Regions from separate parts of the Paenibacillus sp. MER TA 81-3 genome, predicted to be linked through region 2. Evidence: predicted binding sites of a transcription regulator. Region 2 holds the regulator's gene; each other region holds the start of a gene.
The links. The regulator NrdR, encoded in region 2, represses ribonucleotide reductase genes. The targets are predictions, from matches to a motif close to AACACNATATATNGTGTT.
Positions count from the first base shown of each region.

Region 1: the regulator NrdR is predicted to act here: its motif matches at 2,592-2,609, upstream of M3650_RS17205 (adenosylcobalamin-dependent ribonucleoside-diphosphate reductase).
Region 3: the regulator NrdR is predicted to act here: its motif matches at 2,180-2,197, upstream of M3650_RS13010 (anaerobic ribonucleoside triphosphate reductase).

Region 1 is NZ_JAMAWB010000011.1:13,699-18,421, reverse strand. It holds partial or broken gene M3650_RS33150 (YqhG family protein) at 162-365, opposite strand; gene M3650_RS17210 (DEAD/DEAH box helicase) at 369-2,360, opposite strand; gene M3650_RS17205 (adenosylcobalamin-dependent ribonucleoside-diphosphate reductase) at 2,682-4,723, shown strand, end outside.
Region 2 is NZ_JAMAWB010000011.1:197,661-202,383, forward strand. It holds gene M3650_RS18045 (helix-turn-helix transcriptional regulator) at 89-1,000, opposite strand; gene M3650_RS18050 (hypothetical protein) at 1,309-1,575, shown strand; tRNA gene M3650_RS18055 (tRNA-Ala) at 1,632-1,707, shown strand; gene nrdR (transcriptional regulator NrdR) at 1,806-2,282, opposite strand; gene M3650_RS18065 (alpha/beta-type small acid-soluble spore protein) at 2,406-2,627, shown strand; gene M3650_RS18070 (lytic transglycosylase domain-containing protein) at 2,688-3,278, opposite strand; gene coaE (dephospho-CoA kinase) at 3,275-3,871, opposite strand; gene M3650_RS18080 (MntP/YtaF family protein) at 3,985-4,723, opposite strand, start outside.
Region 3 is NZ_JAMAWB010000008.1:50,026-54,748, forward strand. It holds gene M3650_RS12995 (cysteine desulfurase family protein) at 1-1,144, shown strand, start outside; gene M3650_RS13000 (PRC-barrel domain-containing protein) at 1,283-1,762, shown strand; gene M3650_RS13005 (hypothetical protein) at 1,813-2,025, shown strand; gene M3650_RS13010 (anaerobic ribonucleoside triphosphate reductase) at 2,351-4,216, shown strand; gene nrdG (anaerobic ribonucleoside-triphosphate reductase activating protein) at 4,219-4,698, shown strand.

The DNA.
Region 1 (4,723 bases), 180 kb from region 2:
GCCGTGCCGGGCACGGGCGGCGTTGCGGCGGCAGTGCCCGCCGCGGGCGTGCTGCCGGGAGCTGCAGCCGGCACGGCAGCATATGGCGCCGCGTCACCCACAGTTGGCGCCATAGGCGCGCCGCCAGGGCCTCGCGGCGGCTCCTGCGGCATCGCCACCGGGTCGAACACGAACGTGAAGCGCATCGTTTCCGGCTCTGCCCCCGTGCGATCGACAAAGCCCCAATAATAGGGGCGGTTCGTCAGCACGCGGTCGGCGCGTTCGGACAGCTTCACGGTCGTGTGCGCGGGCGACTTCTCGAGGATATGGCAGTCCGTTGCCTCTAAGTAGCGCATAACATAACGGCGGACTTGTTCGGTATTCATCTATTAGGCCTCCGCTTCCGTACTTATTTGATCAAGCAACCGGCCTAGGGCCTCCGTCGAATTCCCGCTTTCCGTCTCCACTTCCTCGCGAATGGAGTTCAGTGAATGTCCAAGGCGGTCGACCTGTTGTCTAATATCCTCCTCGGTACCGGCTTCCAGCAGGATGCGGGATAAGCTTCGTTCCAGCGAATCTTGTTTCTCGAAGCGTTCCAGAATCATGTCGAGGCGGCCGATGACTAATTCAAACATATTGATTTTTTCATGGAGGAGATTAAGAATGTGTTCCTCAATCGTTCCATGTGTGGACAGATTGTATATTTTCACGTCGTTCATTTGCCCGAGACGGTGGACACGGCCAATGCGCTGCTCGACGCGCATCGGGTTCCACGGCAAATCGAAGTTGATCATATGATGGCAGAACTGCAGATTGATGCCCTCGCCGCCGGCCTCGGTCGCAATCATCACTTGGGCGCGGCCTCGGAACAGATCCATCATCCAGTCTTTTTTGCCGCGATTCATACCGCCGCTGTACGGTACCGCAACGAGTCCGTGCTTGCGGAAATATTGCAGCAAATATTCTTGTGTCGCCCGGTATTCGGTAAAGACAATGACCTTCTCGTTCATCTCGCGTATGAGCTGAATGGCCGTCTCGGCTTTCGTATTCGCGGTGATGCCCTTGATCAGATCGACTAAGTCCCATATATGGTTCCGCACCGGCGAATCCTCCGGCAGCTTCTTCGACAAGTTGACCAGCGTCAAAAATACGGCATCCCGGCTTGAACATACCTCCCGCTGCAGCGTAATGAGGGAGAACATGCTGCCGATATCGCCGCCGTTCGCTTGATACTGCTCTTTGACGAAGCGGGTCACGCCTTCGTACAGCGCTTGCTCTTCTGGAGACAGCGTCAGCGGCACATTCTTGACGATGCGCTTCGTGAACTGCACGCTGCCTTCGCCGCGCCGATTGCGGACCATCACCTTGGACAGCTCGGTCTGGAGCTTGTTCTCGTTCTTCGGTATCCGCTTATCGGCCACGAAATTAGTGCTGAATTCGTCTTGTCCGCCGAGCTGACCGGGCTTCAGCAGCGTAATTAAGTTATATAGCTCGTTCATGTCGTTCTGAACGGGGGTGGCGGTCAGCAGCAAGCAATATTTTTTGCGCAAGTGCTGAATGAACTGGTAATTCGTCGTTTTGCGGTTTTTCAGCTTGTGCGCCTCGTCGATAATGAGCATGTCGAATTCTTGCTCCATCAAGAATGCTTTATGCGGATCGCGCTTGGCCGTATCCATTGAGGCGACGACGACATCTGATTGCCACTGGTATGCTTTCTTCTGCGCGATGGCGGGGATGCCAAATTTATGATTCAGCTCCCGCACCCATTGCAGGACTAGCGATGCAGGCACCAGAATAAGTACGCGTTTGACGAGACCGCGAATCATGTATTCTTTTAGCACGAGCCCGGCTTCAATCGTCTTGCCGAGCCCGACTTCGTCCGCGAGTATGGCGCGTCCCCGCATCTCGTGCAGCACTTTGCGCGCGGTCTCCACTTGATGGGGCAGCGGCTCGACGTTTTGGACATGCGAGAGACAGAGCAACTCGTCGAAGGCGTGAATCCGCTTCGCTTGCTCGGCTTCATAGGCAAGTTGAAACAGCGTGAAGTCATCCCACGGGCCGTTCTTCTCGAGCCTTGCAGACAAATCTTCCGTCCATTCGTGATCCAGATAGAGCGGTACTTGGCCGACTAACCTGTCCGGCGTCGGCAGGGATTCCTGTGGTTCGGGAGCTGAGGCGTCAAGCGACGGCTTCGTCGCTTGGGGCGAGGCTGCGATCTGGGCAAAGCTATGAGCAGCACTCGCATGACCATCATGTACATGGTCTCCGTCTGGCTGCCGCACGATTTCCATTGCAGACGCAGCATTTATGGAAGATACGGGCGCCGCATTGTTGGTTGCGGGCTGCACAGTATTGGATTTCGGCGATTCGTACGTTGGCATCCACTCGACCTCCTTGCTTTAGCTGTAGTATGGTCCTTTTTCGAAGGTTTCATAACCTGATTGGATGTAGTTGGAGGTGGCTTGCACGCAAAAATGGACAGAGTGCAAGGAGTAAAAAAGGGAGATTCATAGAGAAAAAAGAAGCTTGGCAAACTCAGTCTCCATTCTTTGCGGGTTATTTCACCTTTTTACATTAGAAATTCTATATATAGTATAGTACAATGATTTTCGCACACAATATATTGTGGAAGATACATACAATATCGAGAGGTTTGATTACAAGTGTGCTTACAGTGAAATTGAATTAGGAGGTTGTTTTCTTTGAAAACGGTGCAGAAGCAACGCTTGGAAGGGCTAAGCGAAAAAATATTTTTGGATCGCTACGCATGGAAGGATGCGGATACGAACAATACGAAGGTCGGTGACGTCGTATTGGTGTTGACGAAGGACGATCCGAAGTTCCCAGCCAAAGAAGTCGGTGAAGTAATTGCGCGTGACGGACGTTTTGTATCGGTCAAGGTGCGCAGCGGCGAAGTGGTGCAATCCACGGTAGAGAAGCTGACGCTAACGATCGAAAAAACGCCGGAAGAAATGTGGGACCGACTCGCGTCTGCGATGGCATCGGTAGAAGCAACTCCGGAAAAACAAACCGAATGGACTGAAAAGTTTCGCTATATATTGGATGACTGGAAGCTCGTTCCGGGCGGACGCATTGCGGCTGGAGCAGGGGCAAGCGAGGAGCTTACGCTCTTTAACTGTTATGTAATACCTTCGCCGAAGGATAGCCGTGGCGGCATTATGGAAACCTTATCGGAAATGACGGAAATTATGGCCCGCGGCGGCGGGGTCGGCATTAACCTGTCTTCGCTTCGTCCGCGGCGCGCCATGGTACGCGGCGTGAACGGATCTTCAAGCGGCGCCGTATCTTGGGGCGGCTTGTTCAGCTACACGACGGGCTTGATCGAGCAAGGCGGCAGCCGGCGCGGTGCGCTCATGCTCATGATTAACGACTGGCATCCCGACGTACTCGATTTCATAACAGTGAAGCAAACGATGGGTCAAGTGACGAACGCCAACCTGTCCGTCTGCGTGAGCAACGACTTCATGAAAGCCGTGAAGGAAGATCTGAATTGGGAGCTGGTGTTCCCGGATACAGCGGATCCGGAGTATGACGAGCTGTGGGACGGCGATTTGGACAAATGGAAAAAGGCAGGCAGGGCGGTTATACCGTATCGTACCGTAAAAGCGCGCGAAATTTGGCATACGATTATCGAGTCCGCATGGAAATCGGCGGAGCCTGGCGTCGTGTTCATGGAGCACTACAACCAAATGTCGAACAGCTGGTACTTTAACCCGATCATCTGTACGAATCCGTGCGGCGAGCAAGGGCTGCCGGCTTGGGGTGTATGCAACTTGTCCGCGATCAACCTGTCCAAGTTCTACGACGAAGACAACGATGATGTCGCATGGGACGATCTGTCGATGGTTACGCGATATGCCGTGCGCTTTTTGGATAACGTCATCGACAAGACACCGTACCATTTTGAGAAAAATAAAGAGAACCAGCAGAACGAGCGCCGTGTCGGCCTCGGCTCCATGGGTCTGGCTGAGCTTATGATTAAGCTCGGTGTTCGTTATGGCAGTCCGGAATCGCTGGAGTTCCTCGATAAATTGTTCGGCTTCATCGCACGCGAAGCGTATCTGGCTTCGTCTGAAGTTGCGGCGGAGAAGGGCTCGTTCCCGGCATTCGAGACGGAACCCTATCTTCACAGCGGGTTCATGAAGAACATCGTCGACGTCTATCCAGAAGTAGGGGAAGCGATTCGCGCGAACGGCATGCGGAACGTGACCGTCATTACGCAGGCGCCGACAGGCAGCACAGGCACGATGGTCGGCACATCAACCGGGATTGAGCCATACTTTGCATTCAAATATTTCCGTCAGAGCCGTCTCGGCTTCGACGAGCAATTCGTGCCGATTGCGCAGGAATGGATGAACGCGCATCCGGGCGAACCTTTGCCTGACTATTTCATTACGGCGATGGATCTGTCCGCTGAGGATCATATTCGTGCGCAGGCGGCTATCCAGCGCTGGGTGGACAGCTCAATCTCGAAAACGGCGAACTGCCCGAATGACTTTACCGTAGAAGAGACAAAAAATCTGTATGAGCTGGCGTTTGACCTTGGTTGCAAAGGTGTCACGATCTATCGTGACGGCAGCCGTGACGTTCAAGTGCTCTCTACAGACAAGGGAGATAAGAAGAAGGAAGAAGGTAAGGCGGAGGCCGCTGCGACATCCGAAGATGCAGCTCAAGAGACAGAGAAGGAGGCCTCCAGCTCGATCTCGACATCGGAAACCATTGC
Region 2 (4,723 bases):
GCTGAATGCGCATACAACGCTTTATAGTTACCTTACACCTTTTTTTCAAAGATAGACTACTACTAATTTCGCAAAAACTAATACAATCTTACTGTTTATTCAATTGTCTTTGCTGACGAAGTTCACTGGGTGACATTGTGTAATGCTGCTTGAACAAGCGATTGAAGTTGGATAAATTTCGAAAGCCGCATTCTTCTGCGACATCAATTATCTTCTCGTCTGAGGATTCTAATAAATAAGCCGCATGGGTCAAGCGCAGCTGGATAAGGTAGTCAAGCGGCGAAGTGCCGACAGCCTGTTGGAATAAAGCACTAAAACGAGAAGGACTCAGATGAGCCAAATCCGCAAGCTGCTTCAATGTCCATTGGTAAGATAAATGCAGCTCCATCGTACGGATAACTTCTTTGAGCGCATGCATGCCACGATGCTTGACAGGTGCGGGATTGGCATCCGATACGGAAAAATGACGGTTCACCAATGCGAGAAATCGGGTCAATTGCGCGTGAACCACAGAAGGATAGGAAGTGTCTCTCCGGTCCATCTCAAGCGTAATATCCTGCAAAATATCGACTAGCTGCGGAATTGCAGGATGCTGTCGGCTTAGCAGGTTCGTAAACTGTACGCCCATTTCGCGAAATGGACGCAACACATCGTGATCATAACGGAGCTCCATGGCGAGAAGTGCCTGGTCGAACATGAACACGTCCATCGTAAGGTTGTCCGTTTCGAAGGCGCGATGCAGGTCATGAGCGTTAATTAGTAAAATGTCCCCTTCCTGAAAGTGATACTTCACCCCATTGATTAAATAAAACCCACGGCCTCTGCGAATGTAGTTAATCTCCAGTTCCCGGTGCCAATGCAATCGCTGAGAGCCGGGACTGACACCTTCTGTTGTTGCGGCCATGAACGGAAATGAATCAGGCAAATTAATAAGATCACGGATGATGGTCTGTGGTGTGTCCGTTCGGGTCATCCATTCTGTCTCATTGAAAAGTTCCATAATACTTGATACCCTCCCTCCTGCAAGACTCATCGCATTCTCATATATCCATTACAACAAAAAATACGGATGACCGCAATTTCCGCCGGGTATAAATGGGTGAGACCTATTCGAGACTTGCATGGAAAATTGCACTTCAAAAAAAATGTGCCAATACGTGATTTACGACTTTTTCCTTCGTTTTTCGTATTTTCTCACGTATTCAATAATCCGCCAGTAATAACTTTGCCTTCAGGATGTTATAATTTAAATTGACAAAGACACTCAAAAAACATAATATGTTACTTGCGAAAAATTTAAGGATGCAGGTGAAACGAAACGTGACCTATGAACCGATTGTAAAGGAAAAAACGTTAATCGAACGCAACGATTCCGAAAAACTTTATCAGGTAAAAGTGAAGCTGCAAGATGGTACGCTGTGCCGTGTGTTCTATAACCATGGCGAGAAAAGCATTAGCCGTTTACTGACGATTCCTTGTCCGATTTGCCGGAAAGACTTTATTTGCAAATGCTTGAATCGATTCGCGGATCAAATTGACAGCCAAGTGAATTTACCTGAAATGCTTGCTGAATAAGAAATTTGTCCTATTGCATTTTTAATACTGTGCATGGTACAATATAACAGGTGAACGGGGCCATAGCTCAGCTGGGAGAGCGCTTCGCTGGCAGCGAAGAGGTCAGGGGTTCGAGCCCCCTTGGCTCCACCAATCCATGTTATACTCGATGACATCTCTTAACGAGGTGTCTTTTTTGTGTTTGCTTACAAAAAAAGAACCCCTGCTTCCTCGGGTTCTTACATTTGTTGTTATTCTTGATGTTCTCCCAAAGAATTTTTGGATAGTAAATGATTCAATTCCTTCATGAACATATTAATGTCTTTGAATTGCCGGTATACGGACGCAAATCTGACATAAGCGACCTCATCAACCGGATACAGCTGCTCCATTACCAGCTCGCCGATAATGCGGCTCTCCACTTCGGCATGCGCCGTATTGCGCAACTGCTTCTCCACTTCCGAAGCAATCATCTCCAGCCGTTCTACCGATACCGGCCGCTTTTCGCATGCCCGAATGAGCCCGCGCAGCATCTTGTCCCGGCTGAACTCCTCCCGGCTCCCGCCTTTCTTAATGACGATAAGAGGCGTCTCATCTACCATCTCAAATGTTGTGAAGCGTCGGCTGCACAGCTCGCACTCACGCCTGCGGCGAATAGACTTATTATCATTCGCCGGACGAGAATCGAGCACCTTGGTTCCTAAATGATCGCAATAGGGGCACTTCATTTCATTTCCTCCGTCCTTTACGCCTGATGTTAATCAATTTGATGAAAATCCCAATCGTTACCTGTAATGAACTTTACAAGAATGCGCACAATACAATTACCAACCGCAAGGAGGTGAATAGATATGAGCCAAAACAATCGTTCCAGCAACAACCTGGTTGTACCACAAGCAACGGCAGCACTCGAGCAAATGAAGTTCGAGATCGCTCAAGAATTGGGTATTGCCATCCCGCAAGACGGGTACTATGGCAACATGGCGACTCGTGACACCGGCTCGATCGGTGGATACATCACGAAACGTCTTGTACAAATGGCTGAGCAGCAACTTGCAGGTCAATACAAATAAGTTAGAAGAAGCATCGGCTCAAGCGGTGATTTAAACATCGGCTCGTCCGATGCTTCTTTGTCATTTCAATGGTGTCGGATAAATATCTTTATATTTATCATAATAATGGATGACTCGTTGAACATACAACTTCGTTTCTCCATATGGTATTTGATTTTTGGCTGTTTCATATTGGCCGTCCCACACTTGCGTTCGCATCCATTTGTTCACATTTCCTGGACCCGCATTGTATGCGGCAATGGCAGCAATCCAATTTCCGTTGAATTGCTTGTACAGGGAATTTAAATACCACGTTCCTAAATGAATGCTGGGATCAACCTCGTTCTTCAGCTCATCCATCGTCCAGTGCCTCTGCAACTGTAACTGTTCCATCGCCCAGGTCGCTGTTTCAGGCATAAGCTGCATGACGCCAATCGCTCCTTTACGGGATTCACGCCCGGCTTGGAAATTCGTTTCCACTCGAATGATCGCCGCCACGAGAAGCGGGTCGACCTTATACTTTGCCGCATGCTTGCGTATTTCGTTCTCGTAAGGAATCGGATACATCCAACGCCCCAACCATTGGGATTGAACGAACAAAATAAACAACAAGCCCAAGAAAAGCGACAACAACACTCTTTTCTTGCGCAGAACCTTCATAACACGGTTCATAACAATCCTTTCTGCGACCAGAAACGTTCAACTTGCTGCTCCGTATATTCAAGTCCTTTACTGTTATCAATGACGACATCGGCAAGCTTGCGCTTCTCTTCAATGTCCCATTGCGACTGCAATCGGCGCTCCGCTTGTACCTCGTCAATTCCATCCCGCTGTATGAGGCGCTGAAGTTGGATTTCCTTCGGAACATATACGACGACTACAGATTCAAACATTTCCGTCAGACCCGATTCGTATAGCAACGGCACGTCCACCACAACGAGCTTATCAGGGTACTCCCCTTCCAACCTGCTCATTTGTGCTATCATTTCATGCCGGATGGCCGGATGAGTAACTCCCTCCAGCACTTTGCGCTGCTCCTCGCTAGCGAATACGACCTCCCCCAACCGCTTGCGGTCTAAAGAGCCGTCCTCAAGAAGCATGTCCATTCCGAACAGCTCCGCAATCTTGTCCAGAACGGGGCTGCCAGGAAGGACAACCTCCCTGGCAATCCGATCAGCATCAACAAGCAGAGCGCCCCGTTCCACAAGCAGGTTAGAGACGGTGCTTTTCCCCGACGCTATCCCGCCGGTTAATCCGATGTTCATGCTTTCACCTCGTTTATATTTTGCTGTACTTCATTCATATCTGTAAAAGTTTCCTAAGCGTTCATGTTCAAAAAGATGCTTTGTGAATCAAAAGGGGACATTTTGAACAACCTCTAGGAGAACAGCTTTATAATCCCCATCATAATTAACATCACCCCCGGTATGAACGTCAATTTCCCAATCCAGCTGAATTGAGCGCAAGCGATGCCCACTTGTAACCCGATTCGTAAAAAAGTGCCGCTGAACAACGCGATGATAAGCGCTGTAGCGAATGGCGGATAACCGAGCAAAGCCGCTCCAATTCCTGCTCCGAACGCGTCCAGAGACAAAGCGACGCCCAGCCATGCCGCTTCCGAGGAGCTTATCGTACCGGAACGATCCATATCCGCAGCGCTAGGCGTACGCAAAATCTGAATGACAAGGCCGAGACTCCGCAATTGGATGCGGAAGACGGGCCGCGGTTCCGGATTCGAATCGGCTGTATCTGGATTCAAAGCTCCGGTCGTATCGTTGCCGCAGCCTTCTTCCTTCGTCCGGACATGGCTGCATCTACTCTCACCACAAGTTGCTGACGAGATTACAGCGATGTCGCCCGCACGCGATCGCAGCAGCTGCACAATCGCCCAGCATCCAATTCCGATTAAGATGACGGAGCCAATCCACTGTGCAGTTGATGCGGAGACGTATTGAACGAGCAGGGCGCCGACCTGCATCGACACCAAAATGACCAATCCAGAGCATAATGAAATAATGACGATAGACGTCCAAGGGATGCGAAGTTTGCGCAGCCCGTATGTCATTCCTACTCCGAAGCTGTCCAAGCTTAACGCAAAGGCCAATACCAGCATAGAC
Region 3 (4,723 bases), on a different contig from region 2:
GCCGCTTCATCCGGACGTGCAAGCAGTAATGGCGGCAAGTATGCATGACGTATTCGGGAACGCATCAAGTGTTCATGCATACGGGCGTGAGGCAAAATCTGCTGTCAATCAAGCACGCGATCGCATGGCGGCACGGCTTGGCTGCCGTCCTCAGGAGCTGGTATTTACGAGCGGAGGCACGGAAAGTGATAATGCGGCATTGTTCGGGGCCGCCTGGGCGGCATGGCTGCAATCCGGGCAGTCGCCGCACCAGCACACCACGAAGCCTCATATTGTGACGACTCAAGTCGAACATCATGCTGTTCTCCATGCCTGTGAACGATTGGAGGCTCTTGGCTTTGAAGTGACTTATGTGGCGCCTGATGAGACAGGCTTCGTTAGCGCGGACAAGATTGAATCCGCTTTACGGCCGAATACGTGCCTTGTCAGTGTCATGTACGGCAATAATGAGGTGGGCACGCTGCAGCCTATACGGGAAATTGGCGGAATCGTGCGTGCACACGGTATTCTAATGCATACAGATGCCGTACAAGCTCTAGGCATGATACCGATCCAGTTGAATGAACTGCCTGTAGACTTTGCAAGCTTCTCCGCCCATAAGGTGAATGGTCCGAAGGGTGTCGGCGCGCTGTACATTCGTACAGGCGCCGTTTGGGATCCGTTTCTTTTCGGGGGCAACCAAGAACGCAAACGCAGAGCGGGCACGGAAAATATTGCGGGAATTGCCGGCTTTGCCGAAGCGGTGGAGCGGGCGGTCAGTTCGTTAGATGAGAAGATTCAGCAACTGAACAGCATCCGGGAAGCGCTGTGGACAGGGTTGAAGGATACTTTGGGAGATCGCGTGGTGTGGAACGGTCATTCTTCCTTGCAGCTGCCCCATATTTTGAATGTGAGCATACTCGACGTTCCTACCGAAACGATGCTGATGAATTTAGATATTGCAGGCATCATGGCAGCAAGCGGCTCGGCCTGCACATCGGGATCATTGGAAGTGTCCCATGTGCTGGAAGCAATGAATTTACCGGAAGAACGCAAGCGCACGGCTGTACGTTTCAGCTTCGGATTGGGCAATACTAGGGAAGAGGCAGCTTTCGTCGCTCAACAAATTGCAACCATCGTTTCACGTGTTCGTACTAGAAAGTAAGGGCAATTCCACGGCGTGAAAGGAGGGGCAGCATAGATACGGCGGTAAGCGAGTTCTCGTACTTCTTGGACAAGCATCAGGCGAAGTCGCGGATGTGTGCAAGAAAGTGATTATGCCGTAAGCTGAGGAGGCCCCGACATGAAGTTGTTGGAATTGATAGGTCTGCCTGTATATGAAATTGAAACAGGAAAGCAAGTATCTAAAGTGAAGGATTTCCGTATCACGGAGCAATGGTGTATTACACATATAGAGCTTGAAGGAAGTGGCCGCAAAGCAAACGTCATATCTGTCGTAAGATGGGAGGACGTAACGGCTTGTGGCGAAGATGCCATCATGATAGCGAACGATAAAGCCATCCGGCAGACGGAGGCTATCCATATAGAACGATCGTTTCTTACGGGAAAGACGGCAATGAGAGATTTGCCTGTCGTAACAACGGAAGGATCACAATTGGGATGGGTCGCCGATGTTTATTTTCAGCCAAATATGGGTAACCATATAACAGGTCTGGAAATATCAGACGGTTTGCTTTCTGACCTTTTGGAAGGGAGACGGCAGATAGATGGGATGAGCGGCTTGAAGTGGGGCGCTGATGTTATCGTCGTTGAAGAAAGCTGAAATAGCATTTAGTACGAACAAATTAGTCAATGGACGGAATGGTGAGAATGATGCGCTGCCCGAATTGCAATTCCAAAGATATCGGGAAAATTGGCTCCCACCAATTTTATTGCTGGGGATGTTTTATAGAGCTGACGGTAAACGGCGACAAAATGTCTGTATTTCAAGTGGAAGAAGACGGTACATTAAGCTCGTTGGACGATTTATTTTTCGGTGATGATTTTGTGACACCTCCTTATCCGGAAGCGCATGCTTCATCCTAGAGGATGCGAACAGGAACGGTTCAAAATAATGCCTAAGCGCTCGAACTCGGTCGTTGACACGGGAACGGGCGCTTTTTGTGTTGACTATGACAAAGCGCATATTGTGTTTATAATGATTGAGGCATAATACATATTGTGTTTGAAAACATAAAAATACACTACATATAGTGATTTGCCTGGAATATAGCAATGGAAGGACTGGACGAAGATGACGATGATACCGGTGAAACGCCGCAACACGGCTTGGGAAATGCACAAAAATCAAGAAGGAACCGCTGTGGCGGCAGGTTGGGACAGTCAGCTTCCCCGAACAAGTGAAATGAAGATGAACACATCTCTAGATATAGCATCCGCTTCGGATAAGCTGACTTGCTCGCTGCATGAAATTATCGACGGCGGCAACAAGGATTTAATGCAGGAAAACGCGAACGTGGACGGTCGCTCCCCAATGGGCATGATGGGGAAGATGGCAAGTGAAAGCGCTCGTTGGTACGCGGTGGAGCGCTTGCTATCACCAGACGTGAGACAAGCGATGGACCATAATTTGTTGTACCCGCACGATTTGGACTTCTATGCTTCCGGTACGACGACCTGTTGCCAAATTCCGCTCGGCAAGCTGCTTCGACTCGGGTTCAATACCGGCCATGGTCATATGCGCGAGCCGCAGGATATTAAGAGCGCACTGGCACTAGCTTCCATCATTCTGCAAGCGAACCAGAATCAGCAGCATGGCGGGCAAGCCTATCCGATGTTTGACTATGATCTTGCTCCATATGTGCGCAAGACGTATGAGCGTCATATGCGTTACATAGCAACCCTGCCGCTTGATCCAAGCTTCGACACGGAAGCGGAAGCATGGCGTCTTGCGGAACGAGACGTATACCAAGCATGTGAAGCATTCATTCATAATGCGAACTCGATGCATTCGCGCGGAGGCGGCCAAGTTCCATTTATCTCGATTAACTATGGGACGGATACCTCTGTCGAAGGGCGCATGCTGATGAAGCAGCTGCTGCTCGCGACGCAGGCAGGACTCGGCAAAGGAGAGACGCCGATTTTCCCCATTCAAATTTTCAAGGTGAAAACAGGTGTCAACTTCGAACCTGAGGACCCGAATTATGATATATATTTGCTCGCGTTGGAGACGACGGCACAGCGTCTTTTCCCGAACTTTGCGTTTTTGGATGCGACCTTCAACGCGCAATATTACGACGGGACGGCGGAGAGTGAAGCGTGCTACATGGGGTGCCGCACGCGCGTAATGGGCAATGTTAACGGAAAAGAGACAGCGCTCGGGAGAGGGAATTTGTCGTTTACCTCGCTTAATCTTGTGCGGCTTGCCCTATTGTCCGCCAATGTGTCCGATTTCTTCCAGCGGCTCGACGAGTTATTGTCGCTATCGGTGAAGCAATTGCTGGAGCGCTATGAGTATCAGGCCAAGAAGCAGGTTCAGGATTTCGCGTTTCTGATGAAGCAGGGTGTATGGCGGGGCAGCGAAGCGCTTCGTGCGGAAGAGGAGCTGCGCGAGGTATTGAAGGAAGGGACTCTCAGCGTCGGCTTTATCGGGCTCGCGGAGGCGCTTGTCGCCTTAACCGGAGAGCACCATGGCCAATCGGAAGCAGCATGGAAGCTCGGCCTCCGCATCGTCTCTCACATGCGCAAGCGGATGGACGAGGCGACCGATGCTACTGGCATGAACATGACGCTCATCGCTACGCCAGCGGAAGGCTTGTCTGGAAAGTTTACGCATAAGGATCGGGCTGAATTCGGCTGCAGGGAAGGAATTACGGATCGAAGTTATTACACGAATTCCTTTCATGTGCCTGTGTACTATGACGTCAAGGCATATGACAAAATTGTGATTGAGGGGCCGTTCCATGAGCTATGCAATGCCGGACATATTACGTATGTAGAGCTGGACGGAAGTGCCAAAGCCAACACGCGAGCGCTCAATCAGCTCATTCGCGCCATGGCCGCGAACGGAATCGGCTATGGCTCCATCAACCACCCTGTGGACCGCTGTCGGGCATGCGGTCATCACGATACGATAGAAGAGGACTGTCCGGTATGCGGCAGTCCCAGCGATCAGATTGAACGCATCCGCCGCATTACGGGCTACTTGGTCGGAGATATGAATAAATGGAACTCGGCGAAGCGTTCCGAAGAATCGGAGCGGGTGAAGCACGGATGAGCTTGCAGGTGCTTTCGATCCTTCATGACAGCGTCGTTGATGGCGAAGGGCTGCGAACGGTCGTCTTCTTCAGCGGATGTCCGCATCAATGCCCTGGCTGTCACAATCCTGAATCGTGGAATATTAGGAACGGTACGAAGATGACTGTGGACGAGGTCGCAGTGGAAATTTTGTCCAATCCGCTGACCGATGTCACTTTGTCTGGAGGAGAGCCGTTCATGCAGGCCAAGGAAGTGAAGCAGCTTGCGCGCAAGCTGAAGGAGGCCGGCCGCCATATTTGGTCGTACACCGGTTATACTGTGGAGCATCTATTGCAGCGAGGTACGGCAGATCAGCGCGAGCTTCTGCAATATGTCGATGTGCTCGTGGACGGTCCGTTTCTAATGGAGCGGCGCCGTCCCGGCCTTCGTTTCTGCGGGAGCGACAACCAGCGCATTTGGCGAATGATTTGCGGTCAACCTGACGGGTTAATTTTTCCTTGAGTTACATATACTCTACTGTATGATG